DNA from 4 places in the Enterobacter sp. 4974935 genome. Region 4 is predicted to be linked to each of the others. Evidence: predicted binding sites of a transcription regulator. Region 4 holds the regulator's gene; each other region holds the start of a gene.
What was found. The regulator CRP, encoded in region 4, controls carbon source genes, mostly activating them, when cyclic AMP is high. The targets are predictions, from matches to a motif close to ATGTGANNNNNNTCACAT.

Region 1 (2,205 bases), 410 kb from region 4:
TTTGCGGCCATGGCTAACGTGGTGTCGAGCATTCGGTTAGCAAAGCCCCATTCGTTATCACACCAGACCAGCGTCTTGATGAGGTGCGCACCACTGACTCGCGTCTGCGTGCCATCCACGATGGCGCTGTGCGGGTCGTGGTTAAAATCTACTGAGACCAACGGTAATTCCGTATAGTCAACTATACCATGAAATGCTCCCTGTGCCGCTTTTTGCAGCAACAGGTTGACTTCACAGGCTTTTACCGGCTTTTTCACCGTCACGCTAAGATCGATTGCGGTGACGTTTATCGTCGGGACGCGCACGGCAATCGCTTCGAAACGGTCGTTAAACTGCGGGAAAATACGCGTGATCCCGGCAGCCAGTTTCGTATCCACCGGAATGATGGACTGGCTCGCCGCGCGAGTGCGTCGTAAATCCGGATGGTAGGCGTCGATAACCTGCTGATCATGCATGGCGGAGTGAATCGTGGTCACGGTACCGGATTCAATGCCATACGCATCGTCTAACAGTTTAATGACCGGAATAATGCAGTTGGTGGTACAGGAGGCGTTGGAGACAATGCGGTGTTCAGCCTGCAGCTCGTGCTGGTTGACACCAAACACGACGGTGGCGTCGAGGTCGTGACTGCCGGGATGGGAGAACAGCACTTTTTTCGCGCCAGCATTCAGATGCGCTTCGCCATGTTCACGGTTACCGTACACGCCGGTACAGTCCAGCACCACATCCACACCCAGTTCGCGCCAGGGCAGCTCTTCAATACTGTTCTCATGCAGCACGCGGATGGCATCGTCACCGACGAACAGCTGTTCCCTTTCCTGGCGAACGTCCCAGGCAAAGCGACCGTGGCTGGTGTCATATTTCAACAAATGCGCCATGCCCGCAGCATCCGCCAGTTCATTGATTGCCACCACGGTGATTTCCGCACGACGCCCGGATTCATATAAAGCACGAACCACGTTGCGCCCGATGCGACCGAAGCCATTAATCGCTACGCGTACGGTCATAGATCTCCTGCAAAGCTATCCCTGAGTTTGAGGTGGCTGAAAGAGTAATCCAGCGACGCCCGAAGGGGAATCCTTGCTGTCACAAACTGCGATTGATTGGTCAATTGTCGAACATTTAATCGACTGAAACGCTTCAGCAAGAATAAGCGAATCGGGGAATAAAAGGAATCTCTGTCCAGATGAATAAGCGAGCTATATGACTTGCATCACATTTTCGGTGGAATAATTTACAGAGCAGTTACATGTCTGAGGAATCGTGCATACAAAAAAGCCGGGTGGCGCTAACGCTTACCCGGCCTACATTTTATGCCATTTGTAGGCCCGGTAAGCGTTAGCGCCACCGGGCAAAACGGCAATTACAGCAGTTCTTTCGCCTTAGCGACAACGTTCTCAACGGTGAAGCCAAACTCTTCAAACAGCTGTTCAGCCGGCGCAGACTCACCAAACGTGGTCATACCGACGATAGCGCCGTTCAGGCCAACGTATTTGAACCAGTAGTCAGCGATACCCGCTTCCACTGCCACGCGAGCGGAGACCGCTTTAGGCAGTACGGATTCGCGGTACGCGGCATCCTGCTTGTCGAACGCATCGGTAGACGGCATGGAAACCACGCGCGCTTTCACGCCTTCAGCAGTCAGTTTTTCCCATGCGGCAACGGCCAGTTCAACTTCAGAACCGGTCGCGATAAAGATCAGCTCAGGCTGGCCCGCGCAATCTTTCAGCACGTAACCACCGCGGGCGATGTTTGCCAGCTGCTCTGGGGTACGTTCCTGCTGCGCCAGGTTCTGACGGGAGAGGATCAGCGCAGTCGGGCCGTCCTGACGCTCAACGCCGTATTTCCACGCCACCGCAGATTCAACCTGGTCACATGGACGCCATGTGCTCATGTTCGGGGTCACGCGCAGGGAAGCCACCTGCTCTACCGGCTGGTGAGTTGGACCATCTTCGCCCAGACCGATGGAGTCGTGGGTGTAGACCATCACCTGACGCTGTTTCATCAGCGCGGCCATACGCACGGCGTTACGTGCATACTCTACGAACATCAGGAAGGTAGAGGTGTACGGCAGGAAACCACCGTGCAGAGCGATACCGTTGGCAATCGCAGTCATACCGAATTCACGTACACCATAATGGATGTAGTTACCGGCAGTGTCTTCGTTGATTGGCTTAGAGCCAGACCACAGGGTCAGGTTAGATG
Region 2 (2,205 bases), 4.0 Mb from region 4:
CTTGATGAAATGTAGGCCCGGTCAGGCGTAGCCGCCACCGGGCTTTTTGCTTTTACGCTTTTTTCCCGCCGTACTGGCTAAACCATGTCAGCATCCGCTGCCAGCCATCTTTCGCCGATTCCGCATGATAGCTCGGACGATAATCGGCATTAAAGGCGTGCCCGGCTTCCGGATACACCACAATTTCCGCCTTCGCGTTTGCTGCGCGCAACGCATGGCGCATGGTCTCGACCGTATCAAGCGGGATCCCGGTATCCTGACCGCCATAGAGCCCCAACACAGGCGCATTTAAATCCGTGGCAATATCAACAGGTTGCTTCGGTGAATTCAGCGTTTTTTCACCCACCAGCTTGCCGTACCAGGCCACGGCCGCTTTTAGCTGCGGGTTATGCGCGGCGTACAACCAGCTAATGCGTCCGCCCCAACAGAAGCCGGTCACCATCAGACGGTGCGGGTCGCCACCGTTGCGCGCTGCCCAGCTGGCAACGTGGTCGAGATCGGCCAGCACCTGCGCGTCCGGCACTTTGTTGACCAGGTTGCTGAACAGCGTCGGGATGTCGCTGTAATCATTCGGATCGCCCTGACGGAAATACAGTTCCGGCGCAACGGCCAGGTAACCTTCCAGCGCCAGACGGCGGCAGAGGTCGCGAATATGTTCATGAACGCCAAATATTTCCTGCACCACGATCACGATGGGCAGCGGGCCATCGGCGGATTTTGGCCGCGCGTGGTACGCTGGCATGTTCTCTCCCTGGGAGGGAATGGAGGTCTCGCCTGCGGTAATGGCCTCTTCAGGGGTTGAGACGATGGTTGAAGCATGCGGGGCCGCAGCAGGTGCAAAACCGGTTTTTTCAGTCATGGCATTCTCCGTACCAATGAATGGATTAGCGCAAAGATAAATATAGACACCAGGTTAACAACCCACAGTGCCTTATAGCGTCTATCTTTTGTGCAGCACCCGGCGGTATAACTTGTTAATGTGATGTGAATCACCATTTTATGGAAATTAACTGCAATCATTTTCATTCATGGTGAGGTGTGTCACGAAATAATGCACATTGCTTCTGTAAAGTACCGTTTTACTTCTTCTGACAAACCGACCCACAGAGGAGTCACCTATGTCTAAGTCTGATGTTTTTCATCTCGGCCTCACTAAAAACGATTTACAAGGGGCTACGCTTGCTATCGTCCCTGGCGATCCTGAGCGTGTGGAAAAGATCGCCGCGCTGATGGATAAGCCGGTTAAGCTGGCAGCGCATCGCGAATTCACCACCTGGCGCGCAGAGCTGGACGGTAAAGCGGTGATCGTGTGCTCTACCGGTATCGGTGGCCCGTCTACCTCTATCGCCGTTGAAGAGCTGGCACAGCTGGGCATTCGTACTTTCCTGCGCATTGGCACCACAGGCGCCATTCAGCCGCACATCAACGTGGGCGACGTGCTGGTTACCACCGCATCCGTGCGTCTGGACGGGGCAAGCCTGCACTTTGCACCGATGGAATTCCCGGCAGTGGCTGATTTCGAATGCACCACCGCGCTGGTTGAAGCCGCGAAGTCCGTGGGCGCCACCACCCACGTGGGCGTCACTGCATCTTCCGATACCTTCTACCCGGGCCAGGAGCGTTACGACACCTTCTCTGGTCGCGTGGTGAGCCGTTTCAAAGGCTCCATGGAAGAGTGGCAGTCGATGGGCGTCATGAACTACGAAATGGAATCTGCGACGCTGCTGACCATGTGCGCAAGCCAGGGTCTGCGTGCCGGTATGGTGGCGGGCGTTATCGTCAACCGTACCCAGCAGGAGATCCCGAACGCTGAAACCATGAAGCAGACGGAAAGCCATGCGGTGAAAATCGTGGTTGAAGCGGCGCGCCGTCTGATCTAATTCTCTCTTCAGTGCTAAAAGGCCGACATGCTCGGCCTTTCTTTTTTGCGTAACGCCTCGCAGGAAAACCCTTTCAAACTGGACGTTCATACAGCACAATTCTATTTTGTGCGGGTTACACGTGGATGCAGGGGGCATTGTGGATATCTCAATCCTGGTTTATGCGGTAGTTGCGCTGGTGAGCGTGGGGATTGGCTGGCTCATTTGCGGCTACCAACATGCTCAGCAGAAAGCCGATCAGCTGGCAGAGCGCGAAGAGATCGTCGCCGAACTCAGCGCGACGAAACAACAGCTTGCGCTGTGTGACCACTGGCGCGATGAGTGT
Region 3 (2,205 bases), 3.5 Mb from region 4:
AATTTTATCATTTATCGGGCCATTGGAAATATGCGGCTTACTACACTCACAAATGTTTTTCGCCACGCTCATCAGCAGATCGTCAGGGGTGACGTCCGGGTCGTAAATAAAGGTCAGGTTCGGCGCGACCTGCTTCAGCTCTGCGTCCGCTCGCAAAATGGCACGCGTGACGGGCGTATCCGCCGGGCCGATATTGGCATGCATAAAGGCATCGGGCAGGGTTCTGTCCAGGTAACGCCAGAAACGTTTTATTCGGCTATCGATTTCATCCTGTGTTAGAATTTTAACATATGGGTTGAGTATCTCATCGAGCTGACCCAGATAGACTGGCATCGATGTGACGGACGGAACATGGTGATAAAGGATAGTGAGCAGTGAGAGGGCATCATCCAGATCTTTCGCCCCTTCCAGCTCCAGCCATTCTGAGCCGTTAGCCAGAAATTTAGCGTAGTCCGGCAGCACGTAGCGCGGTTTGTAAGGCGCATGACCTTCGAACATGTCGCAGATGTATCCCTCGTCCAGCGCGGCGCGGGCCGCCTCTGGCAGAGCGGGATAGAGCAGATTGTTCTCCGCTTCCAGCGCCAGAAAATGACGTTTTTGTTCCGGGGTTAACACCGGGCTGGTCACAATGTGCTGGCATCGTTGTTGCAGGGCGTCGGGCATGTTCAACTTCCTTGAGGGTTCTGCGGATGGTGAACGAATTGTAAGAAGCCAGCCTGCCGGGGCTTTTGATCCGACAGGGGGTATCGCTGCTTTTGTCGGCGGTTGACGCATGAAAGTTTGAAGAAGATCTCATTACAGTAATGCAAATTTGCACACAGTTTTCATTAACTGTGATGAATGTCGAAGTGTGGATGCGGGTGAATGTTAGAATACTCACAGACCCGCAAGGTAAAATTTATACGGCACTGCCGTTGGAGAATGTTATGACCGATTTAACTGCAAGCAGCCTGCGCGCGTTGAAACTGATGGACCTGACCACCCTGAATGATGACGACACCAATGAAAAAGTCATCGCCCTGTGCCATCAGGCAAAAACGCCAGTGGGTAATACCGCCGCCGTCTGTATCTACCCGCGTTTTATCCCGATTGCCCGCAAAACGCTGAAAGAACAGGGCACGCCGGACGTGCGCATTGCGACCGTGACTAACTTCCCGCACGGTAATGACGACATCGAGATCGCGCTGGCGGAAACCCGCGCGGCGATTGCGTACGGCGCAGACGAAGTTGACGTGGTATTCCCGTACCGCGCGCTGATCGCCGGCAACGAGCAGGTCGGTTTTGACCTGGTGAAAGCCTGTAAAGACGCGTGTGCGGCGGCAAACGTGCTGCTTAAAGTGATCATTGAAACCGGCGAGCTGAAAGAAGAGGCGCTGATTCGTAAGGCGTCTGAAATCTCCATCAAAGCGGGCGCGGATTTCATTAAAACCTCTACCGGTAAAGTGCCGGTCAACGCGACTCCGGAAAGCGCACGCATCATGATGGAAGTTATCCGTGATATGGGCGTGTCCAAAACCGTTGGCTTCAAACCGGCAGGCGGCGTGCGTACCGCAGAAGACGCGCAGCAGTTCCTGGCGATTGCCGACGAGCTGTTCGGCGCCGACTGGGCGGACTCCCGCCACTACCGCTTCGGCGCGTCCAGCCTGCTGGCCAGCCTGCTGAAAGCGCTGGGTCACGGTGACGGTAAGAGCGCAAGCAGCTACTAAGTTTGAATTGCCGGGTGGCGCTACGCTAACCCGGCCTACAGGATCGTAGGGCGGGTCAACATACCCGCCGCCATTCACCCGATTCCGCATGGAGGTTACCGTGTTTCTCGCACAAGAAATTATTCGTAAAAAACGTGATGGTCATGCATTAAGCGACGAAGAGATCCGCTTCTTTATCAACGGCATTCGTGATAACACCATCTCTGAAGGGCAGATTGCGGCTCTGGCGATGACCATTTTTTTCCACGATATGTCGATGCCTGAGCGCGTGTCCCTGACCATGGCGATGCGAGATTCAGGAACCGTTCTGGACTGGAAAAGCCTTAACCTCAACGGCCCGATTGTGGACAAACACTCCACCGGCGGCGTGGGCGACGTGACCTCCCTGATGCTTGGCCCGATGGTGGCAGCCTGCGGCGGTTACATCCCGATGATTTCCGGGCGCGGCCTGGGTCATACCGGCGGTACGCTCGACAAACTGGAAGCCATTCCGGGCTTC
Region 4 (2,205 bases):
CGCGACGGTCTGCGCGTTCCAGCGGATCACCGCTTCCGCATGGCTGCGCTCCACCAGCTTTTGCACCTCTTCCGGATTATGAAGGCTGACGGAAATATGCTCCTGCAAATCCAGCCCGACCTGGAAGGTACGCAGCAGCCGCTTATATTCATGATTTTTGTTGGCGGCAAGCATGTGCAACTGCTGATAGCACTGGCTGATCAGATCCACCACTTTTTGCTGGCGTGCCAGCAGCGGCGGCAGGGATTTTTCCGGGTCGGTATGTTGCGTGAGCAGGGTGTATTTTGCTTCGCAGTATTCAGCAAGCTGCACGTAGAGCAGGCTCAGGGATTCGCGAAGCGGCTGTTCCCGCCACAACCAGAACCAGAACCAGTTAAACAGCCCGTACCACAGCGTGCCGAGGGCGTAGATCAGCAATGGCTCCCACACCGGCATATTGCCCGCAAGGCTTAAGGTGAAGATGGCGGCAATCAGCGACGCGGGAAGCAGGCGGGCGTGCAGCGAGCTGATTTCAGCGGTTACGCCAAGCGTCATCGCCAGCACGGTCAGGATCAGCGGCAGAGGAATGTCGCGGGCCAGTAAGAGTTGCACGGCAAGGCTACAGCCGGCAAACAGGCAGCCGCCAATAATCAGGCGTTTGAAAAAGCGTTTATGCGGGGTGTCCAGACCGGCAATGTTGCAGCAGGCGGGCACGAGGGAAAACAGCAGGCCTTGCTGAAGATGTCCGAGGATCAGGCCCACGGCCACGGGAAGACACAACACCAGCGTTTGTCGCAGTGCGTAGTTAACTTCCGGGTGATAGATCAGCCTGCGCCACATAAGGAGTAGAGACAAAAACGGCGTGCCACCCTGCGGCGGCACGCCGTCTGACCGGAATTAACGGGTCCCGTAAACCACGATGGTTTTACCGTGGGCGGAGATCAGGTTTTGATCTTCCAACATCTTCAGGATACGGCCCACTGTTTCACGGGAGCAGCCGACGATCTGACCGATTTCCTGGCGGGTAATTTTAATTTGCATACCGTCAGGGTGGGTCATGGCGTCTGGCTGTTTCGCCAGGTTCAACAGCGTCTGCGCGATACGACCGGTCACGTCCAGGAAGGCGAGGTTACCCACCTTCTCAGAGGTCACTTGCAGACGGCGTGCCATCTGGGAAGAAAGACGCATCAGGATGTCAGGGTTGACCTGAATCAGCTGACGGAATTTCTTGTAAGAAATTTCAGCCACTTCACATGCTGTTTTTGCACGAACCCAGGCGCTACGTTCCTGGCCTTCTTCAAACAGGCCCAGTTCACCGATAAAATCGCCCTGGTTCAGATAAGAAAGGATCATCTCTTTCCCTTCTTCATCTTTGATCAGCACGGCCACCGAGCCTTTAACGATGTAATACAACGTTTCCGCTTTTTCACCCTGGTGAATCAGCGTGCTCTTTGATGGGTACTTATGAATGTGGCAATGAGACAAGAACCATTCGAGAGTCGGGTCTGTTTGCGGTTTGCCAAGCACCATGCGCTGTTATCCTCTGTTATAAGCTGTCACCAGAGTCATAAGATGCATCCGGACTCTGGGGTTGCAATCGAATTCTTACCCATACCTGGGAAGTCGGCTGTCGTAACGTTTCGCAGCCAGTAAAGTTTGATGTCCTCTGCATACATGTGTAACGTCAATGTATTACTGTAGCATCCAGAGTGTTTTAGCATAGCTTTCGCCGCGTGTCTCCTGGTGTCTCGCTTCAGCATGACGCAGGTCGCCTTCCGTTGCGAGAAATGTAACGTACACGTAATCTGTCATAAAAAATGCAACGTTGGAGTGAGTGAATATGCAAGCGCGTGTGAAATGGGTTGAAGGGTTAACGTTCCTGGGCGAGTCTGCTTCCGGGCACCAGGTTTTGATGGATGGCAACTCCGGCGATAAAGCTCCCAGCCCGATGGAAATGGTGCTGATGGCGGCTGGTGGATGCAGCGCGATCGACGTAGTGTCGATCCTGCAAAAAGGCCGTCATGACGTGACCGATTGTGAAGTGAAGCTGACGTCAGAACGTCGCGAAGAGGCGCCACGTCTGTTCACGCATATTAATCTGCACTTTATCGTCACCGGCAAAGAACTGAAGGATGCGGCGGTCTCGCGTGCGGTTGACCTGTCTGCGGAGAAATATTGCTCTGTGGCATTAATGCTGGAGAAAGCGGTAAACATCACCCATTCGTA

Region 1: epd (erythrose-4-phosphate dehydrogenase) is a predicted target of CRP. The motif match lies at 1,202-1,219, and genes of this name have one in related genera.
Region 2: udp (uridine phosphorylase) is a predicted target of CRP. The motif match lies at 978-995, and genes of this name have one in related genera.
Region 3: deoC (deoxyribose-phosphate aldolase) is a predicted target of CRP. The motif match lies at 779-796, and genes of this name have one in related genera.

Annotation. Positions count from the first base shown of each region.
Region 1 covers NZ_JBZWGT010000003.1:588,130-590,334, reverse strand. The annotation lists gene epd (erythrose-4-phosphate dehydrogenase) at 1-1,007, opposite strand, end outside; gene tkt (transketolase) at 1,364-2,205, opposite strand, start outside.
Region 2 covers NZ_JBZWGT010000003.1:4,151,726-4,153,930, reverse strand. The annotation lists gene metE (5-methyltetrahydropteroyltriglutamate--homocysteine S-methyltransferase) at 1-5, shown strand, start outside; gene AC4OVS_RS21085 (dienelactone hydrolase family protein) at 53-859, opposite strand; gene udp (uridine phosphorylase) at 1,119-1,880, shown strand; gene rmuC (DNA recombination protein RmuC) at 2,020-2,205, shown strand, end outside.
Region 3 covers NZ_JBZWGT010000003.1:3,717,751-3,719,955, reverse strand. The annotation lists gene AC4OVS_RS19030 (YjjI family glycine radical enzyme) at 1-663, opposite strand, end outside; gene deoC (deoxyribose-phosphate aldolase) at 927-1,706, shown strand; gene deoA (thymidine phosphorylase) at 1,807-2,205, shown strand, end outside.
Region 4 covers NZ_JBZWGT010000003.1:178,309-180,513, forward strand. The annotation lists gene AC4OVS_RS01915 (YccS/YhfK family putative transporter) at 1-819, opposite strand, end outside; gene crp (cAMP-activated global transcriptional regulator CRP) at 877-1,509, opposite strand; gene AC4OVS_RS01925 (OsmC family protein) at 1,820-2,205, shown strand, end outside.